3 regions of the Ensifer sp. Root954 genome follow, and region 3 is predicted to be linked to each of the others. Evidence: predicted binding sites of a transcription regulator. Region 3 holds the regulator's gene; each other region holds the start of a gene.
What was found. Region 3 encodes LexA, which represses DNA repair genes until DNA is damaged. Its sites were predicted from a motif close to TGTTCNNNNTGTGTTCNG; they were not measured.

Region 1 (6,471 bases), on a different contig from region 3:
ATGGCCGGCACGGCTCTCGGCCTCGGCAACATCTTCGGCAGCTACCTCTCTGGCGCGCTGCGTAACCCGTCGGCTGCTGACGGCCAGTTCGGCCGCCTCGTATTCGGCTTCGCCGTTACGGAAGCTCTGGGCATCTTCTCGCTGCTCGTAGCCCTGCTCCTCCTCTTCGCCGTCTAATATCGGCTGGAGTTTCGGCCGCGACCCGTCAAAAGGTCGCGGCCGCGCATATTCTTGAGTGCACCTGGAGGTGAGCATGTTTGTGACCGCGGCTTATGCCCAGCAGTCAACCACCACTGAAGGCGCCGAAGCACACGATGCCGCTGCGGCCGGTGAGGTGCACACCGAAACGGGTGTGGCTCACGAAGGCGAGGCTGGCTCCGGCGTGTTCCCGCCCTTCGATACGACCCATTTCGCATCGCAGCTGCTTTGGCTCGCGATCACGTTCGGCCTCTTCTATCTCCTGATGTCGAAGGTCATCATTCCGCGCATCGGCGGAATTCTGGAAACCCGTCACGATCGGATCGCTCAGGATCTCGATGAAGCGTCCCGCCTCAAGGGCGAAGCCGACGCTGCCATCGCTTCCTACGAGCAGGACCTGGCAGCCGCCAAGTCCAAGGGTCACAAGATCGCCGACGACGCCCGCGAATCCGCAAAGGCCAAGGCCAATGCTGACCGCACCGCCGTCGAAGCCGACCTTGCCAAGAAGATCTCGGCTGCAGAAGACCGCATCGCCGACATCAAGGCAAAAGCACTGGCCGACGTCGGCGCCATCGCCGAGGAAACCGCAACGGCTGTCGTCAAGCAGCTGATCGGCGGAACCGTCACCAAGGCCGAGATCACCGCTGCCGTCAAGGCATCGGCTGGCAACTGAGGAGCACTGAACTATGCATCTTGATGCAACTTTCTATGCCTTCGTTGGCCTGATCCTGTTCTTCGTCCTGATTGCCTATCTCAAGGTTCCGGGCATGGTCGGCAAGGCGCTCGACGCCCGCGCCGAAAAGATCGGCAACGAGCTGACCGAAGCCAAGCGCCTGCGCGAAGAAGCACAGGGCCTCGTCGCTGAATACCAGCGCAAGCGCAAGGATGCCGAAGCGGAAGCTGCTGGCATCGTCGCTGCGGCCCAGCGCGAAGCCGAAATGCTGACCGCGGAAGCCAAGCAGAAGACCGAGGAATACGTCGTTCGTCGCACGGCTCTTTCGGAACAGAAGATCAAGCAGGCCGAAAGCGATGCGATCAACGCGGTTCGTTCCGCTGCCGTCGATCTCGCGATCGCCGCTGCCGAGAAGGTCATTGCCGCCAAGGCGGACGCCGGCGCCCAGAGCGATCTGTTCAAGAAGGCACTTGGCGACGTCAAGGCACGCTTGAACTAAGCGCTCGGACATTCGATTGAAGAAAGCCCCGCTTCGTGCGGGGCTTTTTTTATGCCTGTCTGCAGAGAACGCGCTGGCCCGAACAATGGGTGGTGCCAGCCTCACTCAGAGATTTGCGTAGGCGTTTCGCCACATCAGGTTCGGCCGCCGAAGTAGGACCAGTGTTCAACGGCTAGCGTAGCGCACGTCAGCATGCGCGCCGCCGGTATGGCTTTTGACGCGAGAAAAGCTGTTGACGAGATATGTCGGAAGCGGAACCGAAAACGCCTGCGTAGCGCTGGTCAGGGATTGCGCAAAGGTTAGTCGTCCCGGCGCAGCGGCCGGAAGCTCATGCGGTGCAGCGGGCAGGGGCCGTGGGTCTCGATGGCGCGACGGTGGGTCACCGTCGCATAGCCGGCATGGAGCGCGAAGCCGTAGCCGGGATGTGCGAGATCGGCACGGGCCATCATGCGGTCGCGGGTGACCTTGGCGACGATCGAAGCGGCGGCGATCGACAGCGACCGCGCATCGCCCTTGACGACCGCCTTGGCGTGGCAGGTGAGGCCGGGCGGCACGTCACGGCCGTCGACGAGCACGAAGCGTGCGTTCGAGGGCAGGCCGGCCACGGCGCGCCGCATGGCTTCAAGGCTTGCCTTGCGGATGTCGGTGGCGTCGATCGTGCCGGCCGAAGCCGAGGCGATCGACACTTCGGACGTGGCGAGGATTTCTTCGAACAGTTTTTCGCGCGCCTGCGCCGTCAGCTTCTTGCTGTCGTCGAGGCCTGCGGGAATGGCGTCCGGATCGAGGATGACGGCGGCGGCGACCACCGGTCCCGCGAGCGGCCCACGCCCGGCCTCATCTGCTCCGGCGACCGGCCAGAAGCCATCGCCCTTGGCCGAAAGCTCGAAACTGAAATCGGGCGCTTCGATGATATCGGGAAAAAGGGGAGAATCGGACGATCTGCGAGACATAAGTCTAATTCGCATGATCGCCCGATTCTCTTCAAGCCCCCAGGTCCGAGTGCGGCGGCGGACGGGGGATTACCGGGGCCCACGGCGGGTAAGGGGCACCGGAACTGCTATGCGATCTGAGGCGCCCGCTATCGGGTTCGCCTGGCGGTGCGGGGCGATCATCTCTCGCCGCGCGCCGATTACGAAATTGCGGGATGGCTACCCAGGCGACCGGAAAGCCTTCAAAGAAGCGAGAGCTGCACCCCCGTTCCGAGCGGCGGCACGAAGAGATCGTCGCGCAGCTGCCGGCGCGTCGGGTTGAAGCCGAGGCGCTTGACCGCCAGGTCGAAGCGGCGGCCAATCTGCCACGCATAGGGGCCGGCGCCCTTCATGCGTTTGCCGAATTCGGCGTCATAGTCCTTGCCGCCACGCATGGAGCGGATGAGCGACATGACGTGCCGGTAGCGGTCCGGATAATTGCGCAGCAGCCAGTCGCGAAAGAGCGGGCTGACCTCGAGCGGCAGCCGCAGCAGGACATAGCTTGCTTCGGTTGCTCCGGCTGTCCTTGCGCCTTCGAGCACGCGCTCGATCTCGTGGTCGTTCAGCGCCGGAATGATAGGGGAAACGAGAACACCGGCCGGGATGCCCGCTTCGGCAAGCATGCGTATCGCCTCCAGCCGCTTGCTCGGCGTAGAGGCCCGCGGCTCCATCGTGCGGGCGAGCTTCCGGTCGAGTGTCGTGACGGAGATGCCGACGCGCACCAGTCCCTTTTCCGCCATCGGCGCCAGGATATCGATATCGCGGGTGACCATCGCTGATTTGGTGACGATCATGACCGGATGGTTGGCGTCCCGCAGCACCTCGAGGATCTGGCGCATGATGCGCCACTCCTTCTCGATCGGCTGATAGGGGTCGGTGTTGGTGCCGATGGCGATCGGCCTCACCTTGTAGTCCTGCCGCGCCAGTTCGCGCTCCAGAAGTCGCGGTGCATCCGGCTTGGCAAACAGTTTTGCTTCGAAGTCGAGGCCGGCCGATAGGCCCATATACGCGTGCGTGGGGCGGGCAAAGCAATAGATGCAACCATGCTCGCAGCCGCGATAGGGATTGATCGAGCGGTCGAAGGAGATGTCGGGAGACTCGTTCCTCGTGATCACCGTGCGCGGCTTCTCGACCTGAACCTCGGTCTTGAACGGCGGCAGATCCTCCAGGCTTTCCCAACCGTCGTCGAACGTCTCGCGGCTGCGCGGTTCGAACCTGCCGGACATGTTGATCCCGGCGCCGCGCCCCCGGCGGCGATCGATGTCGATCCGGAGGCCCGTTGCGCTCATCATCGCGTCGGCCACATCTGCCGTGTTGGCGGGCGCAAGGGCACCCTGCCTGATCTGAGACAGCTCGGTCATTGGAATCTCCCCGGAATCAGATATTTGATCCCGTTTTGTTCTGATTATTTTCCTATCGCGAATGAGGGAACAATTCAAGAACAAAAAATTGGAATTTCGGTTTTGTCGATCAAGGCACCGCTTCGGTCGATGTCCTGGATGTAGCAATTGCCGTGCCGATGCGTTACGAGAAACCATGCTCACGATCATCATGGAAACCCGCGACAACGAAGCCGAACTGGCGCAGACGCTTGCTGTGTTGGTTGCCGGCGCCGTGGAGGGGCTGGTCAGCGATGTGATCATCCTCGATCATGGTTCGAAGGATGGTTCGTCCGATGTGGCCGATGCCGCTGGATGCCGTTTCTGCCGGAATTGGGATCTCGCCGATGTGGTGGGTTCGGCGCGTGGCGAATGGCTGATGTTGCTGGAGCCGGGCGCCCGCCCGATCGGCCGCTGGATCGATGAACTGGCCGAGTACGTGTCGATGAACAAGGCACCGGCCCGCTTCTCCGGTTCGAGGCTGCATCGCATGCCTCTCTTCCGCCGGCTGACCCGGCGGGGAAAGCCGCTGGAGACAGGCTTTCTCCTGCGCAAGAACGATGCTCTTGCGGCCGCCCGCGGCAATACGGGCCTGGATGCCATGACGAATGTCCGCTCTGTCCGCAAGCTCTCGACCGAACTTGTTCCGGCCTGGGTCGCCGTCGAAGCCAGGCGGTAACGCCGGTTCGTAGCGCGCAAAATTAAAGGTGCCAGTCCCGGGGGGACGGCACCTCCAAGCGGCTCTCAAATGACCTTGTTTGGTAGATTTCTATCCGGGCAGCATTCTGGCTACCCGTCGTATCCAACATTGCATTCCGCCTGGGGGACAGAGGCGGAAGGGTCTTGCGGCGCGAGGAATAGAACGTGCGGCGGTCGTTCCTCGCTGTGTCAACGCTTGGAGACTAACGAGAGGAGAAGCGACCGTCAGTTACTAAGGTAACAGGTCGGCCAAGCCGGAACGGTCCAAGCTCTTCAGCCACGTTTCAGATGCTCGTCGAGCCGCGGCATGATCTCCACGAAATTGCAGGGCATGTGCCGATAGTCGAGCTGTTGCTTGAGGATGCCGTCCCACGCATCACGGCAGGCACCGGGCGAACCCGGAAGGACGAAGATGAAGGTGGCGTTGGCAACGCCGCCAGTTGCCCGCGACTGGATCGTCGAGGTGCCGATCTTCTCGAAGGAGATACGGTGGAAGACTTCGGAGAACCCGTCCATGCGCTTCTCGAACAACGGTTCCAGCGCCTCAGGCGTCACGTCCCGCCCGGTGAAGCCCGTTCCACCTGTCGTGATCACTACGTCGATGTTGGGATCGAGCGTCCAGGCCTTTACCTGGTCGTAGATCTTCGTCTTGTCGTCGGAAACGATGGCGCGCGCCTCAAGCCGATGGCCGGCGTCACGCACCCGCGCTTCCAATGTGTCGCCCGACTTGTCGTCGGCGCGCGTGCGCGTGTCGGAGACCGTGAGGATGGCGATCCCGACAGGAATGAACGGACGCTTTTCGTCGATACCGGCCATGCTATTTCCCTTTGCCCACTGTCCTGCAGGCGAGAACGTACCACCCGGGGTAGGCCTCCGAAAGAGCGCGCGCTGTCGCAGCCGCGCGCACGTCGCTGTCGAAAAGGCCGAAGCATGTGGCGCCTGAGCCCGACATGCGCGTGAGCGCCGATCCGGCTTCGGTCAATGCCTTGCAGACCGTGCCGATCACGGGCTCAAGGCCCTCTGCCGGCAGCTGCAAATCGTTGCGCATCGTGGCGATGGCAGAGATCCACTCGGCCGCCGTACCGGCTCTGTAAGGCGCAACGAGCGGCGGGTTCGTCTTGTTGGCGAGGGCCCGGAAGACAACCGGCGTCGAGACGGCGACGAGCGGATTGACCAGCACGACCGGTAGCGCGGGGAAATCCGCAAGCGGCGTAATGTCCTCGCCGATCCCCTTCGCGAGCAGTGGCGTGCCGGCAAGACACATCGGCACGTCCGCTCCGAGCTGCAGCGCGATGGCGCCGAGGCGGGAGGGTTCGATCGTCGCGCCCCAAAGATCGAGAAGCCCAAGAAGCGTCGCCGCCGCATCCGCGGATCCGCCGCCAATGCCCGAGGCGAGCGGCAGGTTCTTCTCGAGATGCAGGTGGACCGGCCCGGCCGTGTCGGGGTTAAGCGCCTGCAGTTTGGCGCGCAGCAGATCCCGTGCCTTCAGAACCAGATTGCCGCCCTCAGCGCCGGCATCCATCGGCAACGCGGCGGCAAACGCGCCCGAAACCGTGAAGCGATCCGCATCCGCCGGCGAGAGACCGATGCGATCGCCGCGATCGGCAAAAGTGACGAGACTTTCGAGAAGATGGTGGCCGTCGGCGCGCTGGCCGACGACGTGAAGGGCCAGATTGATCTTGGCGAGGGCTGCACGCGTCAGCGCGAAGCCCGCGATGTCACCTTCCGACATGGAACGGTCAGGACTTCTTGTCCGGCGCCGGTGCTTCCGGGGTCACCTTCTTCGGCGCGGTTTCCTTGGCATCGGCCGAGGCGGGGACTGTTTCCTTGAGCGGCGGCAAGCCGTTCTCGATCTTTGCCTTGATCTTCGGGATCTCGGCTTCCTCGGGCTTCAGTTCGAGCGTCTGCGTCCACTGGAACACGGCTTCGAGCTTGCGGCCGACGCGCCAGTAGGCGTCGCCAAGGTGATCGTTGATCGTCGGGTCGCCGGCCATCAGTTCGGCCGCCTTCTCCAGTTCCACGACGGCGTCGTCGAAGCGGTTCATGCGGAAATAG
Region 2 (6,471 bases), on a different contig from region 3:
CGACGCTCGCGTGGCCGAAGCCGCCCGCATGCTGGAGATCGAGCCCTATCTTTCCCGCAAACCCCGCGCGCTCTCCGGCGGCCAGCGCCAGCGCGTCGCCATGGGCCGCGCCATCGTGCGCAAGCCGGCGGCCTTCCTCTTCGACGAGCCGCTCTCCAATCTCGACGCCAAGCTGCGCGTCTCCATGCGCGGCGAGATCAAACGCCTGCAGAAGCGCCTCGGCACGACCTCGCTCTACGTCACCCACGACCAGCTCGAGGCGATGACCCTTGCCGACCGTCTCGTGGTGCTGAATGGCGGTCGCATCGAACAGATCGGCCGTCCGCTCGACGTCTATCACCGCCCGGCCTCAACCTTCGTCGCCAGCTTCATCGGCTCGCCGGCGATGAACCTGATCAAGGGTGAGATCGAAGGCGGCAACCTGCAGATCGGTCTCTACAGGATCGCGCTTGGCGACCGTGCGCCGGTCGAAGGCCCGGTCACGGTTGGGCTTCGCGCCGAAGATCTCAAGCTCGCCGGCGTCGGCGAGGACGCCATGCTGTTCCAGGTCGACTATGTCGAGGAACTGGGCGCGCAGCGGCTCGTGCACGGCACCATCGAGAGCCAGGCGCTCACCATCGCGCTGTCTCCGGAGACGCCACTTTCGGGTGATCTTGCAGTGACGATCGCCGTCGACCGTCTGCACTTCTTCTCGACCGAGACCGGCAAGCGGCTGGAGCGCGGCACGTCGTTTGCCAATGAAGCGCCGGTTGCAGCGCCACGCCTGGAGACCGCATCGTGATCTCCAAGACCGTCGAGCAGCTTGCCGTTCCTTCGCTTGAAACCCGCGCCAGCTTTGCCGAGATCGTGCGCACCATTGCCGCCCATGACGCAGCCATGGCCGCACGGCCGGAGATGAACAGCGTGGAGGTCGGCGGCACACCGGCCTCCGATACGCCGCTCGCCTTCCCGTTCACCGTTGCTGCCTGGAACCTGGAGCGCTGCCTGTTTCCGGCCGAAAGCGCCGCCCATCTCGCCGCGACGAACGCGCCGGTCGTCCTTCTTTCAGAAATGGACAACGGCATGGCCCGCACCGGCCAGCGTCACCCGACCGCCGAAGTCGCCGAAACACTCGGCATGCACTATGCGTATGGCATCGAGTTCATCGAGATGGGTCTCGGCTCCGATACGGAGCGTGAGTTCTGTGAGGACGAATTCAACGCCAAGGGGTTCCATGGCAATGCGCTGATGGCTGCGGTGCCGTTCTCCCGGCCCTTCATGTTGCGCCTATGGGGCGAACGCCTCTGGTTCACCGATGGCGAGCAGCCGCGCCTTGGCGAGCGCTGTGCGATCGGCGCCGTCATCGAGACGGAAGCCGGACCCTTCGTCGCCGTCTCCACCCATCTCGAGAGTGCGACGACTGCCGTCTACCGAGCGCGCCAGGTCAAGGAATTGATCGATGCACTCGACGAGACTTTCCCCGGCCTGCCGGTGATGATCGGTGGCGATCTCAATACCGGCAACCATGCCGGCGGCGATTTCGAGGCCGAAGGGCTGTTTGCCATGAGCGCCATCAGAGGCTTTACCCGCCATGGTGGGCCGCTCGACGTGATGACCACGCGGCCGAGCCTGATCACCCGCTGGCCAGAGCGGGCGATGAAGCTCGACTGGTTCCTGTCGCGCGGGCTGAAGATCGGCGAGACCACGATCATTCCTTCGCTTGACGAAACCGGCCGGCCGCTTTCGGATCACGATCTCATCACCTGCGTGATCGAAGGCTTCGAATAGGCTCGCCTCTCCTTGCCTAAGGCCCGCCCGCATTCTACATGTCGAGGGCTTTGCCAGTGCGGCAGAGGGCAGCGGTTTTCCCGTCCTCATTCGCTCCGGCGGTTTGAAATCGATCACGCTAAGCGTGATCCATGAGGGAATGGGTAGATGGCGAAAATCGTCAATGTCGGGGTCCAGATGGACCATGTGTCGGGCATCAACATTGCGGGTGACTCCACCTTCGCCATGAGCCTCGAGGCACAGTCGCGCGGCTATCGCCTCTTCCACTATACGCCGGAAAAGCTGTCGCTGCGCGACGGCAAGGTCTATGCGAGCGTGCAGCCGATGACGCTGCGCGACGTCAAGGGCGACCACTTCACGCTTGGCGAAGCCGAGCGCGTGGATCTTTCGACCATGGACGTCATCCTGCTGCGCCAGGACCCGCCCTTCGACATGGCCTACATTACCTCGACGCACCTTTTGGAACGCCTGCATCCGAAGACGCTGGTCGTCAATGATCCCGCCTGGGTGCGCAATTCGCCGGAGAAGATCTTCGTCACCGAATTCGCCGACCTGATGCCGAAGACGCTGATCACCCGCGACCCCGCTGAGATCGCCAGCTTCCGCCAGGAAATGGGCGACATCATCCTGAAGCCGCTCTACGGCAACGGCGGCGCCGGCGTGTTCCACTCGACCCGCGACGACCGCAACATGTCCTCTCTGCTCGAAATGTTCGGCCAGATGTTCCGCGAGCCCTTCATCGCCCAGGAATACCTGCCGGCGGTGCGCAAGGGCGACAAGCGCATCCTGCTCGTCGACGGCGAGCCGGTCGGCGCCATCAACCGCGTTCCGGCAGACCACGACGCCCGCTCCAACATGCATGCTGGCGGCCGGCCTGAGCCGACCGAACTGACGGCGCGTGAGAAGGAAATCTGCACCCGCATCGCGCCTGCGCTGAAGGAGCGCGGCTTCCTCTTCGTCGGCATCGACGTTATCGGCGACTACATGACCGAGATCAACGTGACGTCGCCGACCGGCATCCGCGAAGTGAAAAAGTTCGGCGGCGCCGATGTCGCGAGCCTGCTCTGGGATGCGATCGAGCGCAAGCGCGCCTGATCAAGATCTCGGCCTAGGAGCCATCTCGGGTCGATGGCGCTTGCCGCGGGCCTACGCCCGCGGCCGTTTGCCGAAACGTCCCGGGTACAGGCCCGCGCCTCCTCAAATGTTCCGTTATTGTTCTTGTTTTTGTGCGCGATCCGTGCAAGGCTTCTGCCTGCAACCCTGGGCGGTTGTGGCGCCCGATAACTGGGCTGCCTGGGCGAGGGGGCAAGCATGGTCGCGCGCGTCAGCACGGTCGCATTTCAGGGTATCGAGGGTCTGCCTGTCGATGTGCAGGTGATGGTCGCGCCGGGCAAGGTCGGCATGCAGATCGTCGGCCTGCCGGACAAGGCCGTCGCCGAAAGCCGCGAGCGGGTGCAGGCCGCCCTTCATGCTTCAGGTCTGGCGTTGCCGGCCAAGCGCGTGACCGTCAATCTTGCGCCCGCTGACCTTCCCAAGGAGGGCAGCCACTTCGACCTGGCGATCGCACTCGGCCTGATGGCAGCTCTCGGCGCCATTCCCGGCGATGCGTTGGCGCCTTATGTGGTGATCGGTGAGCTCAATCTCGATGGCACCATTGCTGCCGTTGCCGGCGCGCTTCCCGCCGCGATCGGTGCCAATGCGCTCGGCAAGGGGCTGATCTGCCCGGCCGAAAGCGGACCCGAGGCGGCCTGGGCCGGGGCCGAGATCGACATTCTGGCGCCCCGCAGCCTGATCGCAATCGCCAACCATTTCCGCGGTACGCAGGTGCTTTCGCGACCCGAGGCCGCGATCCGCTCAGGCGCATCTAACCTGCCCGATCTCGCCGATATCAAGGGTCAGGAAAGCGCCAAGCGGGCGCTCGAAGTGGCGGCCGCCGGCAACCACAATCTGCTGATGGTCGGCCCGCCCGGCTCGGGCAAGTCGATGCTCGCTGCCCGCCTGCCGTCGATCCTGCCGCCGCTCAACCCGGCCGAGCTCCTCGAAGTGTCGATGATCCATTCGATCGCCGGGCAGCTTCCGGGCGGCAAGCTCTCGGACCGGCGGCCGTTCCGCACGCCGCATCATTCCGCGACGATGGCCGCCATGGTTGGTGGCGGCTTGCGTGCCAAGCCCGGCGAGGCGTCGCTTGCGCACAACGGCGTACTGTTTCTCGACGAGTTTCCGGAATTCTCGCCGCAGGTGCTCGACGCGCTGCGCCAGCCGCTTGAAACCGCCGAATGCATCATCGCCCGCGCCAACCACCGCGTCAGCTATCCCGCCGCGATCCAGCTTGTCGCGGCCATGAACCCCTGTCGCTGCGGCATGGCCGGCGAACCCGGCCGCAGCTGCGCCCGTGGACCGCGCTGCATGTCCGACTATCAGGCACGCATCTCCGGTCCGCTGATGGACCGCATCGATATCCGCATCGACGTGCCGGCCGTCAGCGCCGCCGATCTCCTGAAGCCGGCCGCAGCCGAAAGCAGCGAGGTCGTTGCTCGTCGCGTCGCGCGCGCCCGTGCCATGCAGATCGATCGTTTCGCCGCCCTCGGACATCCAGAGCTGACAAGCAATGCCCGCGCGTCAACCTCGATGATCGAGAAGATCGCAGCACCCGATGCGGCCGGCCTGCAGCTTCTCCGGGACGCCGCCGAAAAGATGAAATTTTCCGCCCGCGGCTACCATCGTGTGCTGAAGGTCGCCCGCACGCTTGCCGATCTCGATGGCGCAGTAACCGTCGGTCGCATCCATCTCGCCGAGGCGATTTCCTATCGGATCGCCGGGGAACGCTTGCCCGTCGCCGCATAGCGGCGTGCCTTGAAAAAAAAGGGCGCCACGGGCGCCCTTTCCGATTGGAACTGAAGTCGGCCTGATCAGCCGCCCAGGCCATCGAACAGCACCGTCGAGAGGTAGCGTTCGGCAAAGGACGGGATGATGACGACGATGGTCTTGCCGGCATTTTCCTCGCGCTGGCCGACCTCGATTGCCGCTGTCAGGGCTGCACCGGCGGAGATGCCGACCGGCACGCCTTCGAGCTTGGCGACAAGGCGGGCGGCCTCGATCGCTTCCGCGCTGTTGACCGTGACGATCTCGTCATAGACCGTGGTGTCGAGGATCGCCGGCGCAAAGCCTGCGCCGATGCCCTGGATCTTGTGCGGCCCGGGATTGCCACCGGACAGAACCGGAGATTCCTCCGGCTCGACGGCGATTACCTTGATCGAAGGCTTGCGCGCCTTCAGCACCTGGCCGGCGCCGGTAATCGTGCCGCCGGTGCCGATGCCGGAGACGAAAATGTCGACAGCGCCGTCCGTGTCGTTCCAGATTTCTTCGGCCGTCGTCTTGCGGTGAATTTCCGGGTTGGCCGGGTTTTCGAACTGCTGTGGGATGATGGCGTCCGGCAGTGTCTCGACCAGTTCCTGCGCCTTGGCGATCGCGCCCTTCATGCCCTTGGCGCCCTCGGTCAGCACCAGCTCGGCGCCGAGCAGCGCCAGCATCTTGCGCCGCTCGACCGACATGGTCTCTGGCATCGTCAGGATCAGCTTGTAGCCCTTGGCGGCCGCGACGAAGGCGAGCGCGATGCCGGTATTGCCGGAGGTCGGCTCCACCAGCGTCGTGCGGCCGGGCGTAATCTTGCCCTGCGCTTCCAGGCTCTCGATCATCGCCACACCGATACGGTCCTTGACCGAGGCGATCGGGTTGAAGAATTCGAGCTTGGCGAGCAGGTTCGCCTTGACGCCCTTTTCCTTGGCAAGCTTGTCCAGCCGCACGATGGGCGTGTCGCCGATCGTTTCCGTGATCGAGGAGTAGACGCGGCCGCGGCCGGGCTTGCGTGTGTCGGACATGGGTTTCTCCCTTGGGCGTAAATTGTCGAGCTATGAGAATAGGAACAATGATCGCGCAATTCCAGAACGACAAACACCGCGCAGCGATCCGCCGAAGGAAAAACCACTGGCGAAGTCGTTGTTCGGGAAAAGTTTTTTCAGCTGGCGCGAACGGCGATATAGGCCGCCGTGCCGGCAAGCACGCTGGCCGCAACCCGGTTCAGCGCTTTCAGGGCCTTCGGTTGCTTGAGCAGCAGACGCGCACGCGAGGCGAGCAGCATATAGGGTACGAGAACGCTCAAGAGCACCAGAAAGGTGGCGGTCAGGAGCAGGCCGTAGTCGCCGGGTCCGATCGCCCGAATGTCGATTAGCGTCGGCACGAGCGCCACGTAAAACAGCATCGTCTTCGGATTGCCGAGCGTGATCAGCAGGCCGGACAGAAAGGACATGGCCGAACTCGTCGACGGCTTCGCCTTGATGTCCTCCGGCAGCAGCCCTGCGCTCCACAGCTTCCATGCGATGTAGCCGAGGTAGAGGACGCCGGCAAACTTCACCACCAGGAAGGCTGTGGTGAAGGTCTGGGCAATCAGCGCCAGCCCCAGGATGACCGCGGTTAGATAGATCATGTCGCCGAGCGCGATGCCGAGGCCCATGAAGAAGGTCTCGCGGAAACCCGAGCCGAGCGCGCGCGCAACCAGCGCCGTCACGCCGGGGCCTGGAATGGCCGCAGCGATGAAGAGCGCGCCGCTATAGGCGATGAGGGCCGCGAGCGTCATGGAATGTCCTTCCGAAGATGATGCCGATTTCTACCTCAAGCGACTGAAAAAGGAAATCACCGAACTGCGAC
Region 3 (6,471 bases):
CCGCTGCGGCTCGATGGATTTCCATTCGGCATTGCCGATCGAAAGAAACGCCAGGTTCGTCGATCCCCGCGGATAAAAGCCGATACGAAGGATAGCGCCGGCGTCATAGCTCGTCGCCGCGTAACACGAGCCTCCCAGGGAAGGATCGGATCCCACCGTCCAGGCGTTGATCCGTTTCCAGATATTCGAACGCCCTTCTTCGGCAGACGCCGCTCCAGCCGTGAGCAACAGGCCGAGCACCACCAACGACAATCTATGCATGCAACCACCCCACTTTCCACGCAAAGTTATCTTTTTTTAGAGGCCTGTCGAGACGGTGAAGGCCCTTCCCCGCAGGGATTTTTGCGCGCCCCAGGCCCGATGCGAAAGCTGGCAGCTCCGATGCATTCTCCGCGCCGGTCCATGAAGAACGGCCGAGACGAGGTCGAGATGGAGCGGCTGGCGCAAATCAGCCACAGCCTGCGGGCAAAGAGCTGTTGAACATGGCAGAGTGATCGCCATGCTTGCTGGACTTCGGAACGAAAGCGCGGTTCACATCGTTTACCAACCCTTAGTCCCACCCCTTCATCAAGTGGACGATCACCGTGCTTGCCGCCCTGCTTCTCGCTTCGATAGTCGCATCGCCCAATATGCCTGACGTCAAGCTCAGTGCCGCGACGGTGGATGAACTCCAGACCGATTTCGAACGGGCCGTACCGTGCCATCAGATCGATGGACGCAATGTTTGGAAGGGCGCGCTCGCGTTCTACATCCAGTCCTTCGTTTATGACGGCGATACGCCCGTTGCGACCGATGCGGCCGACGCAGTGCTTCCGGAAGACAACAGCGCCGAGACGGTGAAGGAGTTCGAAGACGCCTGCTCGGCCTCGCAAGCGACTTAAGTCTCTCCGCGAAGAGAGCCGCGATTCGTTCGAATCACGCGCGCGACCGGCCTGCCCGGCGCTGTTTTGGGACGCAACCGTCGCCGAAAACCGCCCCGCTCCCGCAAAAGTGACCAATCGACCCCCACAGAAGCAGCCAATTGCCTGAATTCACGGAATTTTAGGCACTTGCGGAACACATATGGAACAGATAGTGTCTGTTCTTGATTTGTTTCACGCCTCTGGAGCGACGTGCCATGCTGACCCGCAAGCAACAGGAATTGCTTCTGTTCATCCACGAACGCATGAAGGAGTCGGGCGTACCGCCGTCTTTCGATGAAATGAAGGATGCGCTCGACCTGGCGTCGAAGTCCGGCATTCACCGTTTGATCACGGCGCTCGAAGAACGCGGGTTCATTCGCCGGTTGCCGAACCGGGCGCGCGCGCTCGAAGTCATCAAGCTTCCGGAAGCCTACGCCGCCGGCCAGCAACAGCCGCGCAGAGGCTTCTCGCCGAGCGTGATCGAGGGCAGCCTCGGAAAGCCGCCGGCCGCCGCTCCTGCCACGCCGAAGCCGGCGCCGGTCGCCGAAAGCACGTCTGTTTCCGTCCCGGTGATGGGCCGCATCGCTGCCGGCGTGCCGATCTCGGCGATCCAGAACAACACCCATGACATTACCGTTCCGCTCGACATGATCGGCAGCGGCGAGCATTACGCCCTCGAAGTAAAGGGCGATTCGATGATCGAGGCCGGCATCTTCGATGGCGACACGGTGATCATCCGCAACGGCAACTCGGCCAATCCCGGCGACATCATCGTGGCGCTCGTGGACGACGAGGAAGCGACGCTGAAGCGCTTCCGTCGCAAGGGCGCGTCGATTGCGCTCGAAGCGGCCAACCCCGCCTACGAGACGCGCATTTTCGGACCGGATCGCGTGAAAATCCAGGGCAAGCTCGTCGGGCTGATCCGCCGCTACCATTGAATTCCAGGCAGAACGCCGAATCAAAAGAGCCTCGCCACTGAAAGTGGCGAGGCTCTTTCCATTTAAGGCGACCTGAAATCCAGATCGCTTATTCGTGGATCGTGTATTCGCCGAGTTCGCAGAGATCCTGCGTGTCCTCGGTCGTATCGAGGGCCGAGCCTTCCTCGAATTCGAATCGCATGTCGTATTTGCAGACGTCCCGCCCGTCGGCAATGGTGATCTCCATGCTCTCGCCGGGGTTCAGGACCTGCCGACCGAAAACATCGTCTTCCCATTCATTGACGCCGACCGGCGACGTATAGAAATTCGTCAGTACCGCGCCGGTGTTGTTCTTCAGCTGGAAAACCAGGTCGTCCGCGCGCGCCTCCATAGCGGTCGCCGCAAAACACGCCAACGCCGTCAGGATCAGTCTCTTTTTCATTGATGCCATTGCCTCCGTTCTTAATGTTGACGGACGCTACCGATGCGGTTGATCTCAGCGGAGTCATCGTTCCCCCTCTACCGAATTCACCGAAGCGATAAGATCCGACGGAGGCATAGGAGACGTGGCTTGCGCGGACGTGTCGCGAATTTTACCGCGCTGCCCTAAGGCAGAACGCCAAACCAAATTTAACGAGGTGAGATTATTGGAGGCCTCGCCCGGAATTGAACCGGGGTACAAGGATTTGCAGTCCTCTGCGTCACCACTCCGCCACGAGGCCTCACAGCTCGGATAACCAAGCGTTGGCGCGGATTTAGAATGATTGCAGAAAAACCGCAAGAGGCATTTTCTGAAAAACGCGCCGTCGAATTGCAGGACGGATACTTTCCACAGAACGATCGACGATGTCCGCCGATCGTCTCCCAGCTGATCTCAGCACCAGGGCGTCGGGCGCCCTTCCCACGGCCGCACGAGCCCCTCGGAAACGAGTACACGTCCAAGAGATTGGTCACCGCGGGTGACCAGGCGCAGTTTCTCGCCGGCCTTGGCATCTGATCGCCCTCCCGCCGAGATCAGCCTGAAGTCGCCTGCATTCAGCAATTCGCGCAGGCGCTGCTTGGCGTAGAAGCCGCGCGAACGCTCCTTGTCGCAGCTTGCCTGGCGGATTCGCGGTGCATCGACATCGGCGACGCGGATCGTCTCGCCATGGAAGACGAAGGTCGCGCCATCGATCACGCAGTTGTCGTTGCGAATGCCGCAAAAATAGAACTGATCGGTACGGATGGATGCCGTCTTCACCTCTTCATTGGGCCGCACGAGAGGGGTTGGCGGCGTGACGCCGACATTCACCGACGGCACCGGGGCGGCCAGGACAACCTTCGTCGCCGGGTTGGGCTTCGGATTTGGTTTGTGCCTATCCGCCTGCTGCGCAACGCGCTCCTGCGCTTCAGGAACCGCGCGCTGAGGCTTCGGCTTCGTTTCCGATCGCGATGCAAGGGCCATGACATCCGAAACCACCGGCCAGTGCCGCAACTCGGCGCGATGGTCGTAGGCCATGACGCCGCCAAGGGTGAGCGCTGCGGCCAGATACCACGGCGCCATGCCGCCCTGTTTGCTGGTGCTTCGGCCCGAACTGCGGCGTCGACGTTTCGTAGTGGCTTTGGCCATCGGTCCCCATCCTGATTCGAGACCGCATTATGCGTTTGATGGGTTGCCGAAAAGTTTTCGAGGGCACCCCAACAGAGGGGAAGACCGCGAGGAACCGGTCATTCGCCTGCGCGGCCACGGCCCTTGTTGAGAGATTCGGAATTGGTACGGGACGGCCGCGAGGAACCGAAAACTGCCGACCGCCCTGCCTCGACAACAAGATCGTTAAATCGGCGTCCGGCTCAGGAGCCGTTCGAGGAGTTGGCCTTCCCGCGCCAGCGCGCCCACCAGACGGCCAGACGACGACGGCGGCGGCGAACCGAGGGAATGTCGTGGGAAAGCACGATCAGGCCCAACGGTATCATCCAGAAGCCCAGCACGGGCAGGAAACCGAGAAAACCGCAGAACACCAGCAGCGAACCCAGCAGGATGCGCAGCAGCGGAGAGTCGGGCAGCGCGATACGCCATTTGCCCAGCACGATCTGTCGTGTTTGCGGATCAATGCCGAAATGCGTCTGCTTCCTGTTTTTATTCATCATTCCCTATCCGGCGTGTTTTCCCACAATTGGGGACTTCTCCACAGCCTCGCAACGGAACTTGTCATTTTTTTTGAAAAAAGCGCTTGGCAAATCAGAAAAGCATGCGTATTAGCAGCCTCACTTCTGAAGCGCACAGCACAACAGCGGCGCGGATGATCCCTGGTAGCTCAGCGGTAGAGCATTCGACTGTTAATCGACAGGTCGCCGGTTCGAATCCGGCCCGGGGAGCCACTTTCTAAAAGAGCCATTTGCAGCGATGCGAATGGCTCTTTTTCATTTTGCACCTATGTTCTCCAGGTGATCAATCCCCAACCTCCCGATGGTTCTTCATGACAAAGGCCGCGGCGCCGCCCATCATCGTCTGGTTCCGCAAGGATCTCCGCCTGGCCGACAATCGCGCCCTCTCGGCTGCCGCCGGCGAGGCAGCCGTCATTCCCCTCTATATTCGCGAACCCGCCGACAGCGGCAACGGTCCGCTCGGGGCGGCGCAGGCGTGGTGGCTGCACCATTCGCTCGAGGCCTTGGGCGCAAGTCTCGCGCGGCACGCTTCTCGCCTCGTTCTTCGATCAGCCGCGCCGCTTGACGTGATTGTCGAGATTGCGCACGCAAGCGGTGCGGAGCGCATCTACTGGAACCGGCGCTACGACCCGAACGGCATCGCCACGGATACCGCGCTCAAGAAGGCGCTGGCCGAGCGGGGAATCATCGCGGAGAGCTTTGCAGGACAATTGCTGCATGAGCCCATGCGGCTGCTGACGACGACGGGCGGCCCCTACCGCGTGTTCACGCCGTTCTGGCGCGCGCTCGAACTGAAAAACGAGCTGGCACCGCCGATCGACCGGCCGCGCCATATCGCAGCCCCGGGAGCATGGCCGCGATCGGAACGCCTTGACGACTGGTCGCTGCTGCCGACGAAACCGGACTGGGCGGCGACATTCAGCGAGGTCTGGACGCCGGGCGAAGACGGTGCGGCCACCCGTCTCGAAGAATTCGTCGATGAGAAGCTCGACGCCTACAAACGCTGCCGCGACATTCCCGACGCGGATGGCACATCCCTGCTCTCGCCTCATCTCGCCTTTGGCGAAATTTCGCCGGCGCAGGCCTGGCATGCGGCAGCTGGGCCCCAGGCCGATAGCGGCGAAGGGGCGGCCACCTTCCGCAAGGAACTCGCCTGGCGCGAATTCTCCTATCATCTGCTGTTTCATTATCCTGAGCTTGGCCGCCGCAACCTCGACCGTCGATTCGACCGCTTCCATTGGCTGAACGACGAGGACGATTTTACTCGATGGACCAGCGGGCTCACCGGATATCCGATCGTCGATGCCGGCATGCGCCAGCTATGGCGCCACGGCTACATGCACAATCGCGTTCGCATGATTGTCGCCTCCTTTCTCATCAAGGACCTGCTCGTCGACTGGCGCAAGGGAGAAGCCTGGTTCCGTGACACGCTGGTCGACGCGGATCCGGCCAACAATGCCGCAAGCTGGCAATGGGTCGCCGGATCGGGCGCGGACGCCGCACCGTTCTTCCGCATCTTCAACCCGCTCCTGCAAGGGGAGAAATTCGATCCCGACGGTCTCTATGTGAAACGCTTCGTGCCGGAGCTGGAGCGCCTCCACCCGCGCTATGTCCATCGCCCCTTTGCAGCGCCCGCCACGACCCTTGCCGAAGCCGGCATCGAACTCGGCACGACCTACCCGAAACCGATCGTCGACCATGCCCTTGCCCGCGATCGGGCACTGGCAGCCTTCCGGCAGATCACAAGCGCACCGGGAGTTTCTGAAGAGACGTAGAGCCTCCGGTAGAATTCCTCAGTTGGCGTCCCGCCCGATTGCGGCTAGGCTCACGTTACGGATGCAACAGCTGAGGGGGTGGTGTATGCGTAACCTGGAAGCCGATTTTGCTGCATTTGCCGGTGCGGTGGAGCTATCTTCCGAAAATCTGGCGACGGCCGTGCGGGAATTTCCGCTCAAGGCGCGCATGGTGCTTGGCGCCCTGGTGCACCTTCAGGTGGGAACGTTGATGCTCGCCACGCCAGACGGCCGCAGGCTGGTGATCAAAGGCGCCAGGGCCGGCCCCAGCGCCATCCTCAACCTCAACAACTGGAACCTGCCGCAGCGTGCTATCTCGGGCGGCACCATCGGGGCTGCGGAAAGCTACATCGACGGCGACTGGGACAGTCCCGATGTCGGCGCCTTTCTCGAACTGTTCCTCGTCAATGCCGAAATCGGCAGGAATTTTCCGAACCGTGCGCGCGGGCTCCTGCGCCTTTTCGACAAGTTCCTGCACTGGCGCAATGCCAACACCCACTCCGGCGCGCGCCGCAACATCTCGGCCCATTACGACCTCGGCAACGCCTTCTACAGCGAATGGCTGGATCCGAGCATGACCTATTCGTCTGCGCTTTATGCAACGGGCGCCAATGATCTTCGCTCAGCGCAGAAAGCCAAATACCGCGCGCTCGCGGAAGCGACGAACCTGCGCACCGGCGATCATGTGCTTGAGATCGGCTGCGGCTGGGGCGG

Region 1: ASE71_RS15015 (PA0069 family radical SAM protein) is a predicted target of LexA. The motif match lies at 3,765-3,782, and genes of this name have one in related genera.
Region 2: ASE71_RS32505 (YifB family Mg chelatase-like AAA ATPase) is a predicted target of LexA. The motif match lies at 2,970-2,987, and genes of this name have one in related genera.

The regions. Positions count from the first base shown of each region.
Region 1 covers NZ_LMJM01000023.1:197,659-204,129, forward strand. Annotated here, with positions in the region: gene ASE71_RS14995 (F0F1 ATP synthase subunit C) at 1-177, shown strand, start outside; gene ASE71_RS15000 (F0F1 ATP synthase subunit B) at 254-871, shown strand; gene ASE71_RS15005 (F0F1 ATP synthase subunit B) at 885-1,370, shown strand; gene ASE71_RS15010 (ribonuclease HII) at 1,670-2,320, opposite strand; gene ASE71_RS15015 (PA0069 family radical SAM protein) at 2,542-3,699, opposite strand; gene ASE71_RS15020 (hypothetical protein) at 3,875-4,396, shown strand; gene moaB (molybdenum cofactor biosynthesis protein B) at 4,690-5,232, opposite strand; gene ASE71_RS15030 (4-(cytidine 5'-diphospho)-2-C-methyl-D-erythritol kinase) at 5,234-6,148, opposite strand; gene ASE71_RS15035 (tetratricopeptide repeat protein) at 6,156-6,471, opposite strand, start outside.
Region 2 covers NZ_LMJM01000052.1:411,256-417,726, reverse strand. Annotated here, with positions in the region: gene ASE71_RS32520 (sn-glycerol-3-phosphate import ATP-binding protein UgpC) at 1-781, shown strand, start outside; gene ASE71_RS32515 (endonuclease) at 778-1,767, shown strand; gene gshB (glutathione synthase) at 1,915-2,862, shown strand; gene ASE71_RS32505 (YifB family Mg chelatase-like AAA ATPase) at 3,079-4,611, shown strand; gene cysK (cysteine synthase A) at 4,677-5,645, opposite strand; gene ASE71_RS32495 (LysE family translocator) at 5,783-6,400, opposite strand.
Region 3 covers NZ_LMJM01000014.1:55,992-62,462, forward strand. Annotated here, with positions in the region: gene ASE71_RS07555 (hypothetical protein) at 1-261, opposite strand, end outside; gene ASE71_RS07560 (hypothetical protein) at 585-881, shown strand; gene lexA (transcriptional repressor LexA) at 1,118-1,840, shown strand; gene ASE71_RS07570 (hypothetical protein) at 1,929-2,270, opposite strand; tRNA gene ASE71_RS07575 (tRNA-Cys) at 2,468-2,541, opposite strand; gene ASE71_RS07580 (thermonuclease family protein) at 2,694-3,428, opposite strand; gene ASE71_RS07585 (hypothetical protein) at 3,650-3,943, opposite strand; tRNA gene ASE71_RS07590 (tRNA-Asn) at 4,103-4,177, shown strand; gene ASE71_RS07595 (cryptochrome/photolyase family protein) at 4,276-5,739, shown strand; gene ASE71_RS07600 (SAM-dependent methyltransferase) at 5,825-6,471, shown strand, end outside.